DNA from 3 places in the Aromatoleum petrolei genome. Region 2 is predicted to be linked to each of the others. Evidence: predicted binding sites of a transcription regulator. Region 2 holds the regulator's gene; each other region holds the start of a gene.
The links. Region 2 encodes sigma-54, which starts transcription at its own class of promoters, with help from an activator protein. Its sites were predicted from a motif close to TGGCACGCTTNCTGCTNA; they were not measured.
Positions count from the first base shown of each region.

Region 1: the regulator sigma-54 is predicted to act here: its motif matches at 5,248-5,265, upstream of ToN1_RS16225 (CmpA/NrtA family ABC transporter substrate-binding protein).
Region 3: the regulator sigma-54 is predicted to act here: its motif matches at 2,147-2,164, upstream of glnA (type I glutamate--ammonia ligase).

Region 1 is NZ_CP059560.1:3,541,505-3,549,095, reverse strand. Features, by position in the region: gene ToN1_RS16240 (hypothetical protein) at 539-1,909, opposite strand; gene ToN1_RS16235 (ABC transporter ATP-binding protein) at 2,057-2,848, opposite strand; gene ntrB (nitrate ABC transporter permease) at 2,867-3,805, opposite strand; gene ToN1_RS16225 (CmpA/NrtA family ABC transporter substrate-binding protein) at 3,822-5,081, opposite strand; gene ToN1_RS16220 (ANTAR domain-containing response regulator) at 5,475-6,050, opposite strand; gene rlmB (23S rRNA (guanosine(2251)-2'-O)-methyltransferase RlmB) at 6,096-6,818, opposite strand; gene rnr (ribonuclease R) at 6,895-7,591, opposite strand, start outside.
Region 2 is NZ_CP059560.1:2,383,573-2,391,163, reverse strand. Features, by position in the region: gene ToN1_RS10930 (lytic transglycosylase domain-containing protein) at 1-757, opposite strand, end outside; gene ToN1_RS10925 (5-formyltetrahydrofolate cyclo-ligase) at 803-1,405, shown strand; gene ilvA (threonine ammonia-lyase, biosynthetic) at 1,384-2,904, opposite strand; gene hprK (HPr(Ser) kinase/phosphatase) at 2,992-3,933, opposite strand; gene ptsN (PTS IIA-like nitrogen regulatory protein PtsN) at 3,902-4,387, opposite strand; gene hpf (ribosome hibernation-promoting factor, HPF/YfiA family) at 4,524-4,850, opposite strand; gene ToN1_RS10900 (RNA polymerase factor sigma-54) at 4,880-6,325, opposite strand; gene lptB (LPS export ABC transporter ATP-binding protein) at 6,344-7,066, opposite strand; gene recX (recombination regulator RecX) at 7,053-7,502, opposite strand; gene recA (recombinase RecA) at 7,520-7,591, opposite strand, start outside.
Region 3 is NZ_CP059560.1:3,370,797-3,378,387, reverse strand. Features, by position in the region: gene nadA (quinolinate synthase NadA) at 1-182, opposite strand, end outside; gene ToN1_RS15410 (rhodanese-like domain-containing protein) at 262-714, opposite strand; gene ToN1_RS15405 (cation diffusion facilitator family transporter) at 775-1,953, shown strand; gene glnA (type I glutamate--ammonia ligase) at 2,231-3,640, shown strand; gene ToN1_RS15395 (DUF4124 domain-containing protein) at 3,775-4,236, shown strand; gene glnL (nitrogen regulation protein NR(II)) at 4,297-5,367, shown strand; gene ntrC (nitrogen regulation protein NR(I)) at 5,413-6,831, shown strand; gene ToN1_RS15380 (biotin--[acetyl-CoA-carboxylase] ligase) at 7,045-7,591, shown strand, end outside.

The DNA of each region.
Region 1 (7,591 bases), 1.2 Mb from region 2:
AAAAAACGGCGCCACGTCGCCCCCGGGACCGAAATCCCGAAGTCACGACGGACGCCGTTGTCCGCATGCTCTGCACCAAGCACTTCGCCGGAGCCCCATTGCCCCAGCTTGCGGTTCACCTATCGCAAAATGGGTGCCAGCCCCCACGCATCTTCATAACAAACTGATTTCATTTATTTTTATATCCGAACCGCCGAAGCTTCGGGTTCAACAGGCAGGCACCATGCCGGTGCATTCGGATGGATGCTGCACCACAACATTGCAGCGATCGATACGCCGCCCGGAACGAACTGCACCCGGACGGGCATGTCTGAGAGCTGCCGCCGCCCTGCACAGGCGCGGAGGCGAATCAAGCACGGAAGGGAAATTGAACCGCCTGTCTGCAACGAAGGTGGGGAAGAAGTAGCCCCTGCGGCAGAATCGGTGTTCGCCCAGCCATCCGTTGCGGAGGCTCGGCACGATCGCGGCCAGCGCTACATGCTGCCGCGCGGGCAATTTCGGTCGCGGCACCCCGATCGCAGGGCGCCGCGAACCTGCCTCACTCGAAGATCACGATATCGGATGCATCCAGGTCGGCCATGCGGCCGGTCACGATGCCCAGCAGTACGGCAGACGATTCCTGCCCGTTGCCATCCGCGTCGTAATAGAGTTTGCCCGACGCCGTGTCGTAGATCAGGAAATCGTCCACGCCGGTCTCGTTCGCGCTGGCTCCGGTCAGCCCGCTGCCCTTGACAAAGTTGGTCGCGGTGAAGCCGGCAAGAGACTCGAACTCCTCGGCATCGAAGCCTAGCTTATCCACGGTGGCATCGAAGTCGTTGATGCGATGCACGGACGTCTTGACGACCTGTGTGCCGTCCTGCTTGAACACGGTCTCGCTGGGTGGCGTGAACAGCTTGTCGAACACGAAGGTGTCGCTATCCGCTCCCCCCCATACCTTGTCCGCGCCCTCACCGAGGAAGATGACGTCATCGCCGGCGCCGGTCTTGATCGTGTCGTTGCCAGAGGATTCAACGCCATCCTCGACGTAGTAGCCGTCCGGATCGATGATGTCGTCACCAGCGCCGGTGGTGATGACGTCATTTCCCTCACCGCCGATCACGACGTTGTCGCCGTCGCCGGCCTTCACGATGTCGTTGCCCGTTCCCGAAGCGATGAAATCGTCGCCGCCGCCAGCGGTGACACGGTCGTTGCCGTCGTCATCGTCGACAAGGCCGACCTCGGCGAACACTATGTTGTCGCCGTTGCCCGCATTGACGTTGTCATTGCCGGTGCCCATGTAGATGACATCGTGCCCCTCGCCCGCCTTGACCGTGTCGTTACCGGCATTACCGTCGATCACGTCGTCGCCCGTGGTGCCGACCAGCTTGTCGTTGCCTGTGGTGCCGATCAGGCCATCCCACTCGACGACCGACCACAGCAGGTTCGCGCCGTCCAGGTCATTCCACTGCCCGGGCACACCGATGCCGCCGGCGGGCGCCGGCCACTTGCCCGTGGCAATGGCGAGGAAGTCCTGCATGCTGCCGAAGTCATCCGGCTCGGCTCCGAGGCTGCCGGAGCCCCAGTTCTGGTATCCCGAGCTGACCAATGTGCCGTCCAGCCATTGCCAGCTGCCTTCGCTTTGCACGTCCGAAGCCCCGAGCCAGAGATAGCTCGCGCCTCCACCGTCCGCTGCCGTGCTTGCGCCCTTGGCGACGGAAGCCTTCAGGTTCTTCAGGATCGCGGCGTTTTCCCCAGCGGATCCGATGGTCGACAGATACGACGACACGACAAAGGGAGTGTCCTCCGCCCCCGTCAGGCGTCCGCCGTCGTTCCAGGCGAGCCCCAGCGCGTTCGCCGAGGCATCGTCCCAGCTCAGCGGGGCCGTCTCGATCTCGTAGGTATGTCCGTTGTAGTAGAAATGCATTGCCATCGCAGTTGTTCTCCGGTTCCGGGCTCCGGAGATGATAACCGCGCATCATGGCGGCGTCACCCGTACGTCGTGACACGCGCCGCACAAGCGCAGCGATGAACACGCACGTCGGCGGGAGGTCGCATCCTCCTCCCGCCGACACACCGTTCAGGCCGCGTGCTTCAGCTGCTTCTTGTAGAGGAAATCCAGCACCGCCGCGCGGCAGTGCGCGAACTCCGGCTGCTCCGCGAGCGCCAGGCGGTCGCGCGGACGATCGAGCTTCACCGCCAGGATCTCGCCGATCGCCGCTGCGGGCCCATTCGTGAGCATCACGACGCGGTCCGACAGCAGCACCGCCTCATCGACGTCGTGCGTCACCATCACCATCGTCGCCTTCGTCGCCGCGAGAATCTTCACCAGCTCGTCCTGCAGCATCGCCCGCGTCAGCGCGTCGAGCGCGCCGAAGGGCTCGTCCATCAGCAGGATGCGCGGCTCCATCGACAGCGCTCGGGCGATGCCGACCCGCTGCTTCATGCCCCCCGAGATCTCGTGCGGGAACTTCGTCTCGGCGTGCGACAGCCCGACCAGCGCCAGCGCATCCTGCGTACGCTGCTTCAGCTTCGCCTTGCCCTCCTTCGCACCGAACACGCGATCGACCGCGAGATACACATTGTCATAGCACGTGAGCCAGGGCAGCAGCGAGTGGTTCTGGAACACCACCGCACGCTCGGGGCCGGGGCCGGCGATCTCGCGCCCGTCGCACAGCATGACCCCGCTCGTCGGCCGCGTAAGCCCCGCGATCAGGTTCAGCAGCGTCGACTTGCCGCAGCCCGAGTGGCCGATCAGGCTGATGCTCTCGCCCTCGTGAATGTCCAGGCTGATCCCGCGCAGTGCCGTGAAGGGCCCGTTCTTCGTGTTGAAGGTCTGCCCGACATTCTCGATCTTTACGATCTTTTTCATGATGGTCTCCTCCACCGCTCAGCGGCTTTCGTAGTTGAAACGACGGGCAAGCAGCATCAGCGCCTGTTCGAGGATCAGGCCGACGATACCGATCACGAAGATCGCGATGATGATGTGCTCGACCTTGAGGTTGTTCCATTCGTCCCACACCCAGAAGCCGATGCCCACGCCACCGGTCAGCATCTCCGCCGCGACGATCACCAGCCAGGCCGTGCCGATCGACAGGCGGATGCCGGTCAGCATGTAGGGCAGCACCGCCGGGAACAGGATCTTCGTGAACACCTTCCACTCGGAGAGGTTCAGCACCCGCGCGACGTTGAGGTAGTCCTGCGGCACGCGCGTCACGCCCTGCGCGGTGTTGAGGATCATCGGCCAGATCGAGCAGATGAAGATCGTCCAGGTCGCCGCCGGGTCGGCGCGCTGGAACACCAGCAGGCCGATCGGCAGCCACGCGAGCGGGCTCACCGGGCGCAGCAGGCTGATGATCGGGTTCATCATCTGCGACAGCACCGCGAAACGCCCCAGCATGAAACCCGCCGGGATACCCACCAGCGCCGCGATGCCGAAGCCGATCGCCACGCGCTGCAAGGACGACAACACGTTCCAGCCGATGCCCTGGTCGTTCGGCCCGACGCGGTAGAACGGGTCGGCGAAGATCGCCACCGCCGCCTCCCAGGTCGTGCCCGGCGTCGGGATGCCGCCGCCGTTCATCGTCGCCAGATCCCACAGGCCGATCAACAGCGCGAGCCCCACCAAGGGCGGCAGCACGGCCGCGGCCAGCGCGCGCATCCAGCCGCTCAGGCGCGCGCCGTAGCCCCTACCCGGTGCCGCAGCAGGCGCATCGGCCGCCACGACCTTCACCGCCCGGCCCTTGCCGCGCGCTGCAAGCACCGCGCGCCCCCCCCTCACTTCCGCGGTCCCGGCATCATTCCGGTCCGCCACGACTGCTAGCGTCATCGCCGCGCCCTCCCGCTCATGCCCTGACCTTGAACGAACCCGCGTACTTCGCCGGTTCCTTGCCGTCCCACACCACCCCGTCAATCAACTTGTGGCTGCGCATTTCGCTCTTCGGCAGCGGCACCTTCGCCGCCGTCGCCGCCTGTCTGTAGATGTCGATACGGTTGATCTGCTTCGCCACGGCGAGGTAATCGACATTGCGGTCGAGCAGCCCCCAGCGACGGTGCTGTGTCAGAAACCACATCCCGTCGGAGAGGTAGGGGAAGTTCACCGCCCCGTCGTTGTAGAACTTCATGTAGTTCGCGTCGTCCCAGCTCCTGCCCAGGCCATTGGAATAGCGGCCGAGCATCCGCTCGAGGATCACGTCCATGTCCGTGTTGATGTAGGACTTCTGCGCCACCGTCTCAGCGGTCGTGCGGCGGTTCGGCAGCGAGGCGTCGATCCAGCGCCCGGCCTCGAGGATCGCCGCCGTCAGCGCGCGCGCCGCGTTGGGATGCTTCGCGACCCAGTCCGCGGTCGTGCCCAGCACTTTCTCCGGGTGGTCGGTCCAGATGTCCTGCGTCGTCACCGCGGTGAAGCCGATCTTGTCCATGATCGCGCGGTTGTTCCACGGCTCGCCGACGCAGAAACCGTCCATGTTACCCACCCGCATGTTCGCAACCATCTGCGGCGGCGGCACGGTGATGACCTTCACATCCTTCATCGGATTGATGTCGTGCGCCGCCAGCCAGTAGTACAGCCACATCGCGTGCGTGCCGGTCGGGAAGGTCTGCGCGAAGGTGTATTCGCCCGGCTTTGCGGTGATCAGCTTGCGCAGTCCTGCGCCGTCGGTCACCCCCTGCTCCCTGAGCTTGTTCGCGAGCGTGATCGCCTGGCCATTGTTGTTAAGGCTCATCAGCACCGCCATGTCCTTCTTCGGCCCGCCGATGCCCAGATGCACACCATACACAAGGCCGTAAAGCACGTGCGCCGCATCGAGTTCGCCGGACACCAGCTTGTCGCGCACGGCGGCCCAGCTCGCCTCCTTGCTCGGGATGATCTTGATGCCGTACTTCTCGTCGAACTTCTGCACCGCGGCCATCACCACCGACGAGCAGTCCGTCAACGGGATGAAGCCGACACGGATATCCTTCTTCTCGGGAGCATCCGAGCCCGCCGCCCACACGCCGCTGCTGACACCCAGCCCTGCCGACCCCATCATCGCCGCTCCCGAAAACGCCATCGTCCGCCGCACGAACTCCCGCCGCGACATGCCCTTGTCCTCGAATGCACTCATCTTCATCTCCCTGCAGGCCGAAAAGCGAAAACGGCGCACATCACCCGCGGCGAATCGCGAGGATTCCGCCGCAGGGATGGACGCCGTTGTCCGTAGCTTGCACGACCCCGACATTGGGGCCGGTCAATTCGTCATCGAACCGCCATTGATCCGACTCGAGACTCTCTTAGCAGGGAATGCGCCAGAGGCGCGGAAAAGCCCCGAAAGCCCTTACGCACAAAGCCTTGCACGGGCCTTGCGCCGAGGACGAACAGGTATAGGGAGAGCGCGGCGGCGCACTATTGCAGTGCACCAAGAAGGGTTTTCGCACCAAGGGTGCGCGAGGCAGGATTCAGGAAAGTGAGCCGTACGACGCAGGGCGGGATGGAAATCCGCGCTGCGCCAGGACGGGCGTCACAGCAAGTATTTCGCCATGTCGATGAGATCCTGCGCCACCACCGCCATCGGCTTCGCGCGCTCCATCGCGAGCTTGCGCAGCGCCGCGTAGGCCTCGGCCTCGTCCATACCGCGCGACTTCATCAGCAGGCCCTTTGCGCGCTCGATCAGCTTGCGCTCGGACAGCTTCTTCGTCGCCGCGGCAAGCTCGCTGCGCAAGGCCTGATGCTCCTCGAAGCTCGCCACCGCCACGTCTATCACCGGTTTCAGGCGCTGCGGGTCGAGACCGTCGACCACGTAGGTCGACACGCCCGCCTTGACCGCCGCGCGTATCGTCTCCTGGTCGCCTTCCTGCGCGAAAATGATCACCGGCCGCGGCATCTCCGCGTTCATCACCGCCAGGTTCTCGAGCGTGTCGCGCGACGGCGAATCCGTCTCGATCAGGATGACGTCCGGCCGGATCGACTCGATCTGTGCCGACAGGTCCGCAGAGGACGCCAACACCGCAGCCACCTGATGACCGGCGAGCGCGAGCCCGGCGCAGATTTCCGCCGCCCGGGCCCGGGATTCATCGATGACGAGTACGCGAAGCATGGTGGACTCCATGCAAGATTCACGCCTCGGCCAGGCGAAGCGGCGTCACCCGCCGCGCTGGCGCCGTGCCTCGAACAGGCAGATCCCGCTCGCAACCGAAACGTTGAGACTCTCGACGGTGCCGAGCATCGGGATCTTCGCCAGTTCGTCGCAGGTCTCGCGCGTCAGCCGGCGCAACCCCTCGCCTTCGGCGCCCATCACCCACGCAACCGGTCCCTTCTGGTCGATCTCGTACAGGGATTTCTCCGCCTCGCCCGCAGCCCCCACGACCCATACGCCGGCCTCCTGCATCTCGCGCAGCGCCCGCGCCAGGTTCGTCACCGTGATGTAGGGCACCGAATCGGCCGCACCGCTCGCCACCTTCACCGCGGTCGCATTGAGCCCCACCGCGCGATCCTTCGGCGCCACCACCGCGTGTGCCCCGGCCGCATCCGCGACGCGTAGGCAGGCACCCAGGTTGTGCGGGTCCTGCACACCATCGAGAACGAGGATCAACGCATTTTCTTCCAGCACGTCGAGCACGTCGGCGAGCTTGATGTCGCGGCTGCGCGCATCGACGCGCGCGATCACCCCCTGATGCCGGCGCGTGCCGACCATGCCGTCGAGCCGGTCGGACTCGGCCTGGATGATGCGCACCTTCTGCGCCTCGGCCAGCCGCAGCACGTCCTTCGAACGCGCATCAGTACGGGAGGACGACAGATACAGCTCGAACACCGCCTCCGGGTCGCGACGCAGCTTGCCCAGCACGGAATGGAAGCCGTAGATCAGGCGCGACTCCGCGCGCCCTGCGGCGGGCGACTCCGCATGGTCGCCCTGCGGCGGGCGGGAACGGTTTGTGGGTTTGTTAGCCACGGCGTTTCACTTTCCTCATAGATGCTGCAGTTTCAGCTTTCGGCTCGACCGCCTTCGCCGCCTTCGGAGCCTTCTCCGCCTTCGGAGCCTTTTCCGCCTTCGGAATCGTCTCCGCCGTCGGAGCCCTGCTCGTCTTCGGCACCTTGGCGGCCTTGGCAAGCTTGGGGGTCGTCGTTTCCTTGCTTGCCTTCTTCACGCCTGCAACCTTGATCGGGGCCGCCGGCTCGGCGGGCTGCGCGCCCTTCTTCGTCGCACCCACGACCTTCGTCGGCTTCTTCTCGACCGACTCCGACTTCGCCGTGGTCCTCCCGGTACCCTTGCCTGACGCTGTGGGCACTTCTTCGGGGGCCGCGACGACAACGGCCTTGTGCGTCGTACGTGATTTCTTCTCCGGCGCGACGGACACTTCGGGCGCCACACCGAGCTTAACCGCCGCCTTCCGGCCGCCTTTCGCCTTCGGCGCTACCGCTTCCGGAGCGGAGGTCGCCACCGCCGCCTCCGGTGCAGCCTTCGCCGAAGCGGCCTTGTCCTTCGCCGTTTTCCCCGCCCGTTCGGTCGCGCGCGGCGCGCCTTCGACCAAACGGAAATCGATCTTGGTCGTTTCCAGATCGACCCGCACGACCTGCACCCGTACGCGGTCTGACAAGCGGAAACGCGCACCCGTGCGCTCGCCGGCAAGTTCGTGGCGC
Region 2 (7,591 bases):
CGTCCTCGCGCGCGACACGCGCCAGCGCCGCCAGTGCCAGCTCGCGTCCCGCGCGCGACGCGGTGAAGTTCACCGGCAGGCGGTCCAGCCAGGCGGCCGGGCTTTTCATCATGCGGTCAAAGTCGGCGAGTGGAGGCGCGTCTGCGCCCGGCATCCACGATAGCGTGGCGCGTGCGTTCGACGGGCTGCGGCTGTCGACCTGCCGTCGCACGCGCCACCAGAGCTCGTCGCTGCCGATGTGCCCGGCCAGCGCCAGCGTTCGGAACACCGGCTCGCAGGCGTTATGGTTGTCCGCGAGCTCCAACCAGCGTGCGCGCACCTCGTCCAGCACGCTCAGGTCGCCCGACTCCAGACGCGCGTTGCGCTGCAGGCAGCGCAGTTCGGCATCCGGTTCGCGCAGGTCCGCGTAGACCCGCAGGAAGCCGCTCCAGTCCAGTTCGCGCGCCATGCGCCGCAGCCAGTCGGCGCGCAGCCGCTCGGCGAGCAGGCTGTCGGGTTCGCGCAGCAGGAATTCGTTCAGTTCCTCGACGGGCGGGGGCTCGGGGCGGGCCAGGATGTTGGTGAGGCGCCAGTAGCGTACGTAGAGATCGAGCACGTGCGGCTCGCGCTCGGCCGCGAGGCGTTCCAGCGTTGCACGGTCGCCGGTGCGCAGCGCCTCGCGCGCCGCCAGAATGCGATCGTCGCCGTCCTGCCCGTGGGCGCCCTGCGTCAGGCCCGCCAGCACGAAGGCCAGCGCCGCCCACAAACCCTTTGCCATCCCTTACCATCCCCTTTCGATCAGTCCGACCATACCACAGTGAATATTGCTCCTGCCGCCTCCGCCTCCGATCCGGCCGAACAGCGCCGCGCCCTGCGTGCCCGCACCATCGCTGCGCGACAGGCGCTCACCGCGACGCATCGCGCGGCGCTGATGCGCCATCTCGAAACCCACCTCGGCGAACTCGTCGCTCGCCAGGCCCCGACCTCGCTGGGCTTCTGCTGGCCCTACCGTGGCGAGCCGGATCTGCGCGTCTGGGTCACGCACTGGCTGGCGGCGGACAGCGCGCGCGTCGCGCTGCTGCCCGTGGTGCCGCACCAGGCCGGCCCGATGGAGTTTCGTCGCTGGACTCCCGGCATGGAGATGCCACTCGACCGCCACGGCATCCCGCATCCGGCCGAAGGCGAGCCGGTCGTTCCCGACATGATTCTCGTCCCGTGCAATGCCTTCGACGCCGCAGGCTACCGCGTCGGCTACGGTGGTGGCTATTTCGACCGCACCCTGGCAGTCATGGATCCGGTCGCGGTGGGGCTGGGTTTCGAATTTGCGCGGGTGGACGACGTGTGGCCGCAGTCGCACGACCGCCCGATGGACTGGATCGTCACCGAGGCGGGCGCGTTTCCCGCTCAGCCGAGGAACATGCGGTAGGCGGGGTTGGCCGACTCGTCCGCGTATTCGTAACCGAGTCGGTCGAGAAAGTCCTGGAAGGCGCCCTTGTCCTCGGGCGGCACCTGCATGCCGACCAGCACGCGGCCGAAGTCTGAGCCGTGGTTGCGGTAGTGGAACAGGCTGATGTTCCAGTCCGAATGCAGGCTGGTGAGGAAGTTCATCAGCGCGCCGGGGCGCTCGGGAAATTCGAAGCGGTAGATCAGCTCGTTGCTCACATGCGGCGCGTGTCCGCCCACCATGTAGCGGATGTGGCTCTTCGCCATCTCGTCGTCGGTGAGGTCCACCGCCGGTAGTTCGTGGCGTTCCAGCATCTCGACCACGCGCGTGGCCTCGGCGCGGTTATGCACCGCCACGCCGACGAAGATGTGCGCGCGCTGCGGATCGGCGTAGCGGTAGTTGAACTCGGTGATGTGGCGGTTGCCGACCAGGCTGCAGAATTTGCGGAAGGAACCCGGCCGCTCCGGGATCGTTACCGCGAACACCGCCTCGCGCTGCTCGCCGACCTCGGCGCGCTCGGCGACGAAGCGCAGGCGGTCGAAGTTCATGTTCGCGCCGGATGCCACCGCGACGAGATTCTTGCCGTGCAGGTTGTGGCGCTTTGCGTATTCCTTCGCTCCGGCCACGGCGAGCGCGCCCGATGGCTCGAGGATGGAGCGCGTGTCCTCGAACACGTCCTTGAGCGCGGCGCAGATCGCGTCGTTGTCGACCAGGACCATCTCGTCGACGTACTGCTGGCACAGGCGGAAGGTTTCCTCGCCGACCTGCTTCACCGCCGTGCCGTCGGCGAACAGCCCGACCTGGTCGAGCACGACACGCCGGCCTTCGGCGAGCGAGCGCGTCATTGCATCGGCGTCCACGGTCTCGACGCCGATGATTTTCGTTTCCGGGCGCAGGCGCTTGATATAAGCCGCCACGCCGGCGATCAGGCCGCCGCCGCCGACGGCGCAGAACACTGCGTGGATCGGGTCCGGGTGCGCGCGCAGGATCTCCATGCCGATCGTGCCCTGGCCGGCGATTACGTCCGGGTCGTCGTAGGGATGGACGAAGGTCAGTTTCTCGGTCTTCTCGAGCTCGACCGCGTGGGCATAGGCGTCGGAATAGGAGTCGCCGGCCAGCACCACCTCGCCGCCGCGCGCCTTGACCGCCTCGACCTTGATCAGCGGCGTCGAGGTCGGCATCACGATCACCGCGCGCACGCCCATGCGCTGTGCCGAAAGTGCGACACCCTGCGCGTGGTTGCCTGCCGAGGCGCAGATCACGCCGCGCTTGAGGGCCTGCGGCGACAGGTGCGCCATCTTGTTGTACGCGCCGCGCAGCTTGAAGCTGAACACCGGTTGCATGTCCTCACGCTTCAGGAAGACGCGGTTGTGCACGCGCTCCGAGAGATTCGTGGCGAGGTCCAGCGGCGTTTCCTCGGCCACGTCGTAGACGCGGGCATTGAGGATCTTTTCCAGGTAATCCGGTGTTGCGGCAGTCATCGGGGAGGCCTTCGCGGGGCGGCGCAAAGACCTTGAGCGTATCAGCCGATGCGGCACTGCGGCAAGAGTCTTGCCGGCCGTTCCCGCTTAGAGGGTTTCCCCGTCGGCGTCGAGCAGGCGTTGCTGACGGTCGATGAATTCCTGCGTTGAATCGATCCCGCGCAGTTGCAGGATGGTCGAGCGCACAGCGGCCTCGAGCAGCACCGCGATGTTGCGCCCCGCGGCGACGGGCAGCGTCGTGCGGATCACCTGTACACCGAGGATGTCCTGTGTCTCGCGTTGCACCGGCAGGCGCGAGGGATCGGACTGGCCCGGCAGGCGGCGCTCGAGGTGCACGATCAGGCGCAGGCGCATCTTTCGCCGGCAGGCGGTCTCGCCGAAAATCGTGCGAATGTTGAGGATGCCCAGGCCGCGCACCTCGATGAAGTCCTTGAGCATCTCCGGGCACCGCCCCTCGAGCACCGTTGGCGCGATGCGCGAGAATTCGACGATGTCATCGGCGACCAGCCCGTGGCCGCGCGAGATGAGTTCCAGGGCCAGCTCGGACTTGCCGGCGCCGGAGCTGCCGGTGATGAACACGCCCACGCCCAGCACGTCCATGAACACGCCGTGCAGCGAGACCTTCTCGGCGAGCTCGCGCGACATGTACAGGCGCAACTGGTCGATCACGCTCGCCGACGGTTGTGGCGTCGTGATCAGGGCGACCTCTGCGTGCTCGCAGATGCCGTTCAGGATGTCGGGGATCCTGCAGCCGTCGGCGACGATGATCGCCGGCGGGCGTGCACCGATGATTTCGGTGAGGTGGTGGGCGACCTTTTCGCGCGAATGCCGCTGCGCCCACGAGAGCTCGGCCGCGCCGAGGATCTGGATGCGCGTCGGATGGATCAGGTTCAGGTGGCCGACGAGGTCGGCCGGCCAGATACGCTCTTCGTTGACCGAGATGACCCGGTCCAGCCGGCCGCTGACGTGCGTCAGCTCCAGCCGTTCGCGGTGCAGGTCATACAGCCGCGCGACGCTGGTCTGCCGCATGCGGACCCCAGGAGGCAAACAGCGTATGGATCGTCGCGACGTCGGGCGCGTTCTGCAGTTGTTCGCGGAAGTCGCGGTCGCTGAACATCTGCGCAAGCTCGGACAGCAGCTGCAGGTGGGTTTCGTTGGCCTGCTCGGGCACGAGCAACACGAACAGCATCGTCACGGGGCGGCCGTCGGGAGCGTCGAACTGCACTGGGGCCGAGAGGCGCAGGAAGGCGCCGGCGGCTTCCTTCAGGCCCTTGATGCGGCCGTGGGGAATGGCGATGCCCTGACCCAGGCCGGTCGAGCCGAGGCGTTCGCGTGAGAACAGGCTGTCGAAGACGACGCTGCGGGCAATGCCCTGATGGTTCTCGAACAGGAGACCGGCTTGTTCGAAAACACGCTTCTTGCTGCTGGCGTCCAGATCGATGACGACGTTCGAGGGGGGCAGGAGTTCGGCGATGAGGCTCATGCGGATCACCACCTGCACGACACGGGCCGTGCCGCTGCCGATCGGATGCGGGAGGAGGCTCGGGGTGTGCGGCAGGCGCGGGTTGAAAACGCGCGAATTATAAACACACCCCGGTCCCTCGGCGTGAATTAAAGGATCACAGCTCGGTCGGTTGCTGGTGCTTCAGCGTGTCGTGGCCGTGGTCGTTGTTCTTGGCCTTGTACTTGAGAACCTGGCGGTCGAGCTTGTCGGCCATGCTGTCGATGGCTGCATACAGGTCGGCGTCCTCGCTCTCGACGTAGATGTCCTTGCCGCGCACGTGCAGCGTCACTTCCGCCTTCTGGCGCAGCTTCTCCACCGACAGGATCACGCTGACGCTGGTCACGTTGTCGAAATGGCGGATGACGCGATCGAGCTTCGTATTGACGTACTCGCGGATCGCGGGGGTGACTTCGACGTGATGTCCGGTGATGGTGAGATTCATGATGTTTCCTCGTATTGTCAGATCGTTTTTCAGATCGCTTTGCGCAGGCTGACCGGCGGAATATTGAGTGACTCGCGGTATTTCGCGATCGTTCTGCGCGCCACCACGATACCCTGCTGGCCCAACAACTCGGCAATTTTCGCGTCGGACAGGGGCTTTTTCCTGTCTTCGGCCTCCACCAGCTGGCGAATCAGCGCTCGAATCGCCGTGGAAGAGGCCGCCCCACCGGTGTCGGTGGCAACGTGACTGCCGAAAAAATACTTCAGTTCGAACACGCCGCGCGGTGTGGCCATGAATTTCTGCGTCGTGACCCGCGAAACAGTCGATTCGTGCAGTTCGAGCTGGTCCGCGATCTCCCTCAACGTCAGGGGTCGCATCGCCACATCACCATAATCGAAGAACTGTCGCTGCTGGTCAACGATCGCCTGCGAAACCCGCAGGATGGTGTCGAAACGCTGTTGCACGTTCTTGATTAGCCAGCGTGCTTCCTGCAGCTGGCTGGTCAGCGCGCCGCCCGATCCGCGGTTCTGTTGCAGGATGCTGGCGTACAGTGAGTTGATGCGCAGCTTGGGCATCGCCTCGGGGTTGAGCGTGACGGCCCAGCGGTTGCGGATCTTGCGCACGACGACATCCGGCAGGATGTAGCGCGTCTCCTGCACCGAGTGCTGCGAGCCCGGATGCGGATCGAGCCTGCAGATCAGCGCGTGCGCGGCGCGCAGTGCGTCGTCGTCGCAGCCGGTGGCGCGCTTGATGCGCAGAAAGTTGCGTTCAGCGAGCAGGTCGAGGTGCTCGTCGACGATCTTCAGCGCGAGGTCACGCGTCGGGTCCGACGGCATTGCGCGGAGTTGCAGGCTGAGGCATTCCTGCGGGTTGCGCGCGCCGATGCCGGCCGGGTCGAGGTTCTGCACGTGGCGCAACGCGATCGAGAGGTCGTCGAGGTCGTATTCGAGTTCCGGCGGCAGCAGCGGCAGCAGCTCCTCGAGCGACTGGTTGAGGTAGCCGTCCTCGTCGAGCGCCTCGATGATGAAGCGCACCAGCGCGCGGTCGCGATCCGACAGCGGCGACAGGCTCACCTGCTGGTCGAGGTGATCGCGCAGGCTGGTGCCGGCAGCCTGCAGTTCCTGGAAGTCGGTGTCGTCGTCATCGTCGCGGTTCGACGAACCACTGCTCGCGCTCGACCATTCGCCGGCTTCGTCGAAACTCGCCGGTTCGGCCTCGCCATGCCCCTCCTCGCCGGGCGTCGGGGTGTCGGCCTGGCTGCCGGAGTCGGGCGCTTCGCCGGAGGGCTGCGCGGCACCCGGGGCGAAGTCGCTGCCGTCGCCGTCCTCGCGCTCGAGCATGGGGTTCTCGAGGAGGAAGCGTTCCAGCTCCTGGTTGAGCTCCAGCGTCGACAGCTGCAGCAGCTTGATCGACTGCTGCAGCTGCGGCGTCAGCGTGAGGTGCTGGGAGATCTTGAGCTGGAGGGACGGTTTCATGGGGCTACGCGGGCAGGATCAGAGGCGGAAATGCTCGCCGAGATAGACGCGGCGAACCTGTTCGTTGGCGACGATCTCGTCGGGTCGCCCGCTCGCGAGCACGCGGCCCTCGCTGATGATGTAGGCGCGGTTGCAGATGCCGAGCGTCTCGCGCACGTTGTGGTCGGTGATGAGCACGCCGATGCCGCGGTCACGCAGGAAGCGGATGATCTTCTGGATGTCGAGCACCGCGATCGGGTCGACGCCCGCGAAGGGTTCGTCGAGCAGGATCAGGCGCGGGTCGGTCGCCAGCGCGCGCGCAATCTCGCAGCGCCGCCGCTCGCCGCCCGACAGCGACACCGCGGTGTTGTCGCGCAGATGGGCGATGCCCAACTCCTCGAGCAGTTCCTCGAGGCGTTCGTCGACGCGCTCGCTGTTCAGCCCCTGCAGTTCCAGCACCGCCCGGATGTTCTCGGCGACGGTGAGCTTGCGGAACACGCTCATCTCCTGCGGCAGGTAGGACAGGCCGAGGCGCGCGCGCGCGTGCACGGGCAGGTGCGTGAGCTCGGCGTCGTCGAGGCGGATGTCGCCGCCGTCGGCACGTACGAGGCCCACGATCATGTAGAAGCAGGTGGTCTTGCCGGCACCGTTGGGGCCCAGCAGGCCGACGACTTCGCCGCTGCCGACCTCGAAGCCGACATCGTGGACGACGGTGCGCGCCTTGTAGCGTTTCTGCAGTCCGGCGACCTTAAGCAGACTCATCAGGGTTCTCTTTCAATATCTTGCGGATCACGTCGGTGCCGAAGCCGCGACCTTGCAGGAACCTCGCCTGGCGGGCCCACTCGCGCGCGTCGGCCGGCGTGGTGCCGAACTTGCCGCGCCAGATGGCGCGTGCGCGGTCGACGTCGTCCTCGACGCCCTCGGCCTCGAGCGCCGCGTCTATCGTGTCGCGCTCGACCCCGCGCAGTGCGAGCTCGCGCCGCAGGCGTGCCGTGCCGAAGCGGGTGGCCTTGCCGCGCACCCAGGCTTCGGCGAAGCGGTGGTCGCTGAGCAGGCCCAGTTCGGTGATGCGGTCGAGCACGTCGTCGATCTCTTCGGCGGAGCCGTGCGGGGCGAGCTTGCGGACCAATTCGGCGCGCGAGTGTTCGCGACGCGCGAGGTGCCGCAATGCGCGTTCCCGCAGGCTCGTCTCCGCCATGATCCGGGCAAGGGGCTTCAGGCCGCCTCGGCAGCCGGCTGCGCGGGCTCGGCCGGCAGTTCCTTGAGGCCGACCGCGACGCGCACCTT
Region 3 (7,591 bases), 990 kb from region 2:
CGCGACAGCTTCAGCGAGTCGCCGGTGAGATCGGCATGCTGATACACGTCGGCACGCTGGTAGTGATGGCACAGTAGCACGGCCCGCTCGCCCAGACGCGCGCGCGCGGCACGGATGCGCTCTTGGGCCTCGTCGTCGCGCAAGGCATTGAAACGGTCGAAACTGATGGTCGCGGTCTGCATCGTCTTCGGTATTTCGGTCGCAAGAATCGTCAATCAAACCGGCAGCGCGCCGGCGTGTCAAATTGCAGTGTAAGCCTGCTCAGCCCTGATTCCAGGGCAACCCGGCGTGACGCCATCCGCCGATGCGGTTGCGCTGCCCGTTCGCATCGCGGTCGCCCTCGAAGCCTTCGAGCACGTTGTAGCAGCTCTGGTAACCGGCCTCGGTTGCGGCGCGCGCCGCCTTGTCGGAGCGCGCCCCCGAACGGCACATGAACATCACCAGCGCCTCGGGATCGACCTCGCGCTTGAACTGCGCGAGGAAGTGCGAATTGGGCACGTTGCCCGGATAGCTCATCCACTCGATCTCGACCGCACCGGGCACGCGCCCGACCCAGTCCCATTCGGCTCGAGTGCGCACGTCGACCAGCTTCGCGCCGGGCGCAAGCCGCCACACCTCGCAGGCCTCGGCCGGGGTGAGCGCGCCCGCGTACGGGAGCTTCATCTCCTGCGCACGCTGCTGGGCGAGGCGGAGCAGGTCGGTCAACTTTCCCATTGCATCCATCCGGATAGAATTGCTCGATCAGAACCCGAGTATACCCATACCGCTGGCGCCATGGACCACCCGACATCAGGCAAGTCGCGCCTAAGCGCGCCCGACGAGGCGCGCAGCCGAGGCATCCAGCGCGTGGCACTCGTCGCGATCGCCACGAATACTGCGCTGTCCATCGGCCAGATCGCGGTCGGACTGTTTGCCAACGCCTTCAGTCTCGTCGCCGACTCCGCGCACACGCTGTCCGACCTGTTCACCGACCTCCTCGTGCTGATGGCCGGACGACGCGGCGCCGAACCGGCCGACCGCGACCACCCCTACGGCCACGGGCGCATCGAGACGGCCGTCTCGCTGCTCCTCGGGCTCGTGCTCGCCGGCGTGGGCATGGGCTTCCTGTGGAGTTCCGGCCTGCGCCTGCAGCACATGGACGCGGCCCTGCCGCTGCACCCGGCGGCACTCGGCATGGCGCTCGCGACCCTCGTCGCGAAGGAGCTCCTGTTCCGCTACACCCTCACCGCGAGCCGGCAACTCAAGGCTCCCGTGCTGGAGGCCAACGCCTGGCACGCGCGCTCGGACGCTGCATCCTCGCTGGTCGTCGCCGCAGGTATCGGCGGCGGCCTGGCCGGCTATCCCTTCCTGGAACCGCTTGCGGCCGCGGTCGTCGGCTTCCTGATCCTGCACATGGGATTGAGACTCGGATGGAAGGCCGTGCGCGAACTCATCGACACCGGCCTGTCCGAACAGGACGTGGCACGCATCCGCGACACCATCCGTACAACCCCGGGGGTCATCGGCCTGCACGACCTGCGCACCCGCCGCATGGCCGACCGCGTGCTGTGCGACGCCCACATTCAGGTCGACCCACGCATCACCGTGTCCGAAGGGCACCAGATCTCCGACACGGTGTACTTCCGCGTACGCACCGCACATCCCGAAGTGCGGGAGGTCCTGGTGCACGTGGATGCCGAGAACGATGCGACGATGCAAGGCGCCGGCCTCGCGCCGCTGCCCGAACGCACCGAAATCGTGCATACGCTCGAAGCGCTTTTCGACCGCCCGCTCGCGACCCCTCCGCGCGTGCTGATCCACTATCTTGGCGATCGCATCGAGGCCGAAGTGGTCCTCGGCGTAACCGACCTCGACGGGATCCCCCGCGACGAGCTGCGCCTGCGCATCGACAAGCTGCTCGAGGAGCGTCCGCACTACCGGGCCATCACCATTCTGGGCAGAATTGCACCATAGCAGTGCATGCCTCGCATCGCGCGCACCATTTCGGTGCATTACGTCAACATTCCCCCAGCCGGGCGGGACTTCGCGCACGCTTCAGCATCTCCGGCTCCGGCGCGTTCACCGCCGCGCCGACTTCGCACACGCGCGTCTGCGGTACGCGCGCCTGCCCTTATGGCACAATGCGCGACAAGGCCGAACTTACGCATGGCACGGATACTGCTTACATTCACCCCATCGGAAGTTTTCCGCCACCAACAACCGCTTTCGCCTCTTTTCACCAGGAGTGAATATGAACGCTCAAGACGTCATGAAGATGATCCAGGAAAACGAAGTCCGCTTCGTTGACCTGCGCTTTACCGATACCCGTGGCAAGGAACACCACGTCGGCCTGCCCGTTTCGGCGTTCGAGGAAGATCACTTCGAGCACGGTCACCCCTTCGACGGCTCCTCGCTCGCCGGCTGGAAGGGCATCCAGGCCTCCGACATGATCCTCCTGCCGGAAGCCCGCACTGCCTACATCGACCCGTTCTTCGACGAAACCACCCTCGTCCTGACCTGCGACGTCATCGAGCCGTCCGACGGCAAGGGCTATGACCGCGACCCGCGCTCGATCGCCAAGCGCGCCGAGGCCTACCTCAAGAGCACCGGCCTGGGCGACACCGCCTTCTTCGGTCCGGAACCCGAATTCTTCATCTTCGACGCCGTCGAGTGGTCCGTCGACATGTCGGGCGTGTACAGCAAGATCATCTCGGAAGAAGCCGCGTGGTCGACCGCCGACAAGTTCGAGGGCGGCAACACCGGCCACCGTCCGCGCGTCAAGGGCGGCTACTTCCCCGTTCCCCCGGTCGACAGCCTGAACGACGTGCGCGCCGCCATGGTGCTCGCGCTCGAAGCCGCCGGCGTGCCCGTCGAAGTGCATCACCACGAAGTCGCGAATGCCGGCCAGTGCGAGATCGGCACCAAGTTCAGCACGCTGACCCAGCGCGCCGACTGGACCCAGATCCTCAAGTACATCGTGCATAACGTCGCGCACCAGTACGGCAAGACCGCGACCTTCATGCCGAAGCCCATCGTCGGCGACAACGGCTCGGGCATGCACGTGCACCAGTCGATCTGGAAGGACGGCCAGAACCTGTTCGCGGGCAACGGCTACGCCGGCCTGTCGGAAACCGCCCTGTACTACATCGGCGGCATCATCAAGCACGCTCGCGCGCTGAACGCGATCACCAACCCGGGCACGAACTCGTACAAGCGCCTCGTGCCGCACTACGAAGCCCCGACCAAGCTGGCCTACTCGGCGCGCAACCGTTCGGCCTCGATCCGCATCCCCTACACCGCAAACCCGAAGGGTCGCCGCATCGAAGCGCGCTTCCCGGATCCCCTGGCCAACCCGTACCTGTGCTTCGCCGCCCTGATGATGGCGGGCCTGGACGGCATCCAGAACAAGATCCACCCGGGCGACCCGGCCGACAAGAACCTGTACGACCTGCCGCCGGAAGAGGACGCACTGATCCCGACCGTCTGCACCAGCCTCGAACAGGCGCTCGAGTACCTCGACAAGGATCGCGAGTTCCTGACCCGCGGCGGCGTGTTCTCGAACGACTTCCTTGACGCCTACATCGCACTGAAGATGGAAGAGGTCGACCGCATGCGCATCACCACCCACCCGGTGGAGTTCGACATGTACTACAGCCTGTAATCCCCGGATTACGCTGAATCGAAGAGGGACGGGCATTGCCCGTCCCTTTTTTCTGGGGTCTAATGCCCCACGAATGCATCACGGGAGGCCTCGCCGCCACACCGGATGCATCCCCGATTCACCGACCGACGGACATGCGAACACTTCCGGTACTGCTCCTTCTGCTCGCATCACCCCTGGCCCAGGCTCAGGTCTTCAAGTGCGTCGACGCCAACGGCGCCGTCACCTACACTAACGACCGCAACCAGGGTCGCGGCTGCAAGCAGCTCAGCGACGACCAGGCCGTCTCTTCGGTTCCCGCCCCACCCAAGCGCTCGTCCGCGCAGCCGACGCCGTCGAACTTCCCCCGCGTCGCCCCCGATGCCCAGCGTGCCCGCGACGACACCCGGCGCCAGGTGCTGGAAAAGGAGCTCGCCACCGAGGAAGCCGCCCTTGCCGAAGCCCAAAAAGCCGTCACCGAGCAGGAAGGGCGTTACCAGGGCGCCGAGCGCAGGTTGCCCGTCGTCCAGGCCCGCCTGCAACCGCTGCGCGACACGGTCGAACTGCACCAGCGCAACATCGAGGCGCTCAGGAAGGAACTCGGCAACCTGAAGTAAGGGGCAGCGGCTGCCTGGCGTGTTTTTTGCGAGACCCGAGGGGATTCCGAGAACACATCAATGCCGAACACACCCAAACCCCCTGGTCTCGCAGGCCCCTTCGCCGGACTCGACCTGCTCTCGTCGGCCGTAGTCGTCGTCGACGACCACCTGCTGATCCGCTACCTCAACGCCGGCGCGGAAAACCTCTTCGCCGTCAGCCACCGCCGCCTCATCGGCGCGCCGCTGTCGCAGCTCCTCGGCGAACCCACCGGCCTGGCCGCCGCGCTAGACAACGCGCTGCACAAGAACTGGAGCTATACCGGGCAAGACCTGAAGATCACCCGCCCCGACGCCGAACCGCTGCACGTCGACTGCACAGTGAGCCCGGCCGAGGCGGCCGGCCTGCGCCTGCTCCTGGAGTTCCGCCCCATCGATGCGCAACTGCGCGTCGCGCGCGAGGAACAGCTGCTGCAGCAGCAGCAGGCCAACCGCGAGCTGATCCGCAACCTCGCGCACGAAATCAAGAACCCGCTCGGCGGGATCCGCGGCTCAGCGCAGTTGCTGGAGCGCGAGCTTGCCGACCCGCAGCTGCGCGAATACACCGAGGTCATCATCGCCGAGGCCGACCGCCTGCAGGACCTGATGAGCCGGCTGCTGACCTCGCACTGCATGATGCGGCCCGACCAGCTCAACATCCACGACGTGCTCGAGCGCGTGCGGCGTCTAATCCTCGCCGAATTCCCCGAGATCGCGATCCGCCGCGACTACGACACCAGCCTGCCCGAACTCACCGCGGACCGCGAACAGCTCATCCAGGCCATCCTCAACATCGCCCGCAATGCCGCCCAGGCGATGGAAGGCCGCGGCGAGATCCGCCTGCGCACGCGCGTCGCACGCCAGGTGACCCTCGCGAAGCGCCGCTACAAGCTGGCACTGGAATTGCAAGTGATCGACAACGGCCCCGGCATCCCGGAGGAGATCCGCGACAAGATCTTCTATCCGCTGGTCTCGGGGCGCGAAGGGGGGAGCGGTCTCGGTCTGTCGCTGGCACAGAGCTTCGTCGAGCAACATCAGGGCATGATCGAAGTCGAAAGCCGCAAGGGCCGCACCTGCTTCACCATCCTGTTGCCGATCATCGACCGTGCCTGACGCCCCAGGATGCGGCACGATCGCACAAAAAAGGTGCATTAAATAATGAACACCGTCTGGATCGTTGATGATGACCGCTCCATCCGCTGGGTGCTGGAAAAGGCACTCGGCCGCGAGGACATCCCGCACCGCAGTTTCTCGTCTGCAAACGAGGCGCTGTCCGCGCTGGAAATCGCGCCGGTCCCGCCCAAGGTACTGATTTCGGACATCCGCATGCCGGGCGAGTCCGGCCTCGGCCTGCTCAAGCGCGTGAAGACGCTGCACCCGCAGTTGCCGGTCATCATCATGACCGCATACTCGGACCTGGAGAGTGCCGTGTCGGCCTTCCAGGGGGGCGCCTTCGAATACCTGCCCAAGCCCTTCGACGTCGATCAGGCCGTTGCACTGGTTCAGCGCGCGATCGCGCAAAGTGCGCACCAGAAAGGTGCATCGGAGAGCACTGCGCTCGCCCCCGAGATCCTCGGCCAGGCGCCGGCGATGCAGGAAGTGTTCCGCGCCATCGGTCGCCTCGCCCAATCCCATGCGACCGTGCTGATCAACGGCGAATCGGGCTCCGGCAAGGAACTCGTGGCGCGCGCGCTGCACCGCCACAGCCCGCGCGCGGACGCCCCCTTCATCGCGATCAACACCGCGGCGATTCCGCGCGACCTGCTGGAATCCGAGCTCTTCGGCCACGAGCGCGGCGCCTTCACCGGCGCGGCCGCCCAGCGGCGCGGACGCTTCGAGCAGGCCGACGGCGGCACCCTCTTCCTCGACGAAATCGGCGACATGCCCGCCGAGCTGCAGACGCGCCTGCTGCGCGTGCTCTCCGACAACCACTTCTACCGCGTGGGCGGCCAGCAACCCATCCGCGCCAACGTCCGCGTCATCGCCGCGACCCACCAGAACCTCGAAGACCGCGTCCGGCAGGGGCTGTTCCGCGAAGACCTGTTCCACCGCCTCAACGTCATCCGCCTGCGCCTGCCGCCGATGCGCGAGCGCCGCGAGGACATCCCGCTGCTCGTCCGGCACTTCCTGCAGAAGAGCGCGCAGGATCTCGGCGTCGCGCCCAAGCGCGTGTCCGACGCGGCCATCAAGTACCTGCAGGCCCTGCCCTTCCCCGGCAACGTGAGACAGCTGGAGAACCTGTGCCACTGGCTCACCGTGATGGCGCCCGGCCAGGTCGTCGAGATTGCCGACCTGCCGCCCGACATGAAGGCGCAACCCGACCGCGAGGCGCCGATCAGCTGGGCGGACGGGCTCGCGCTGGAAGCCGACCGCCTGATCGCGACCTCGCCGGGCGAAGTGTTCGACCGCCTCACGCGCGACTTCGAACGCACGCTGATCCGCCGCGCACTCGGTGCCACCGGCGGCCGCCGCATCGAAGCCGCGCAACTCCTCGGCATCGGCCGCAACACCATCACGCGCAAGATCCAGGAACTCGGCATGGACGACGAACGCCCGGCGGCGGCGCCGCCCGCCTAGAGCCACGTGACCGGACGCGCGGCGGGAGCGGCTTCAACCACGAACGGGCACTGATTCGCGGCTGAAGCCGCTCCCGCAGACCATCCGTCCGCCTGCGGCGAACTGCCTCGGGAGTTCGGCCGCGATTGCCACGGAATGCAGCGCACCGCACTCGTGCATGCGCATGCAATGACGGATAATGCAGGTTTTCACGTATTGCACGGGAAGACCCGCTTGAGTGCCTCCGCCTCCGACGCGCGGCTGAACGCCGCAGCCATCCTCCAGCAACTCGGCCCGCTCGCCGGCACCTTCGACATCCAGGTGCTCGACGAGTGCGCCTCGACCAACAGCGTGCTCATGGACGCGACCCCGGCCGACGATGGACGCATCCACGTCGTCGTCGCCGAACGCCAGACCGCAGGCCGCGGCCGGCGCGGGCGCCAATGGCAATCGTGGCCCGGCGGCAGCCTGACCTTCTCGACGCTGTGGCGCTTCGCCCCCGGCGCCCCGGTGCCGGCCGGACTCTCGCTCGTCGCGGGCCTCGCCGTCGTCCGCGCCCTCGAGACGCTCGGCGTGCAGGGCCTGCAACTCAAGTGGCCCAACGACGTGCTCGTGAACGGCCACAAGCTCGCAGGCATCCTCGTCGAACTGCTGCCCGGCCGCGGACGCACCCCGGCGGCGGTCGTCGGCATCGGCATCAACCTCCACCTGCCGGCCGGAGCGCAGATCCCCGACCAGCCCGCCGTCACTGACCTGGGCGAACACCTCGCGACGCTGCCGG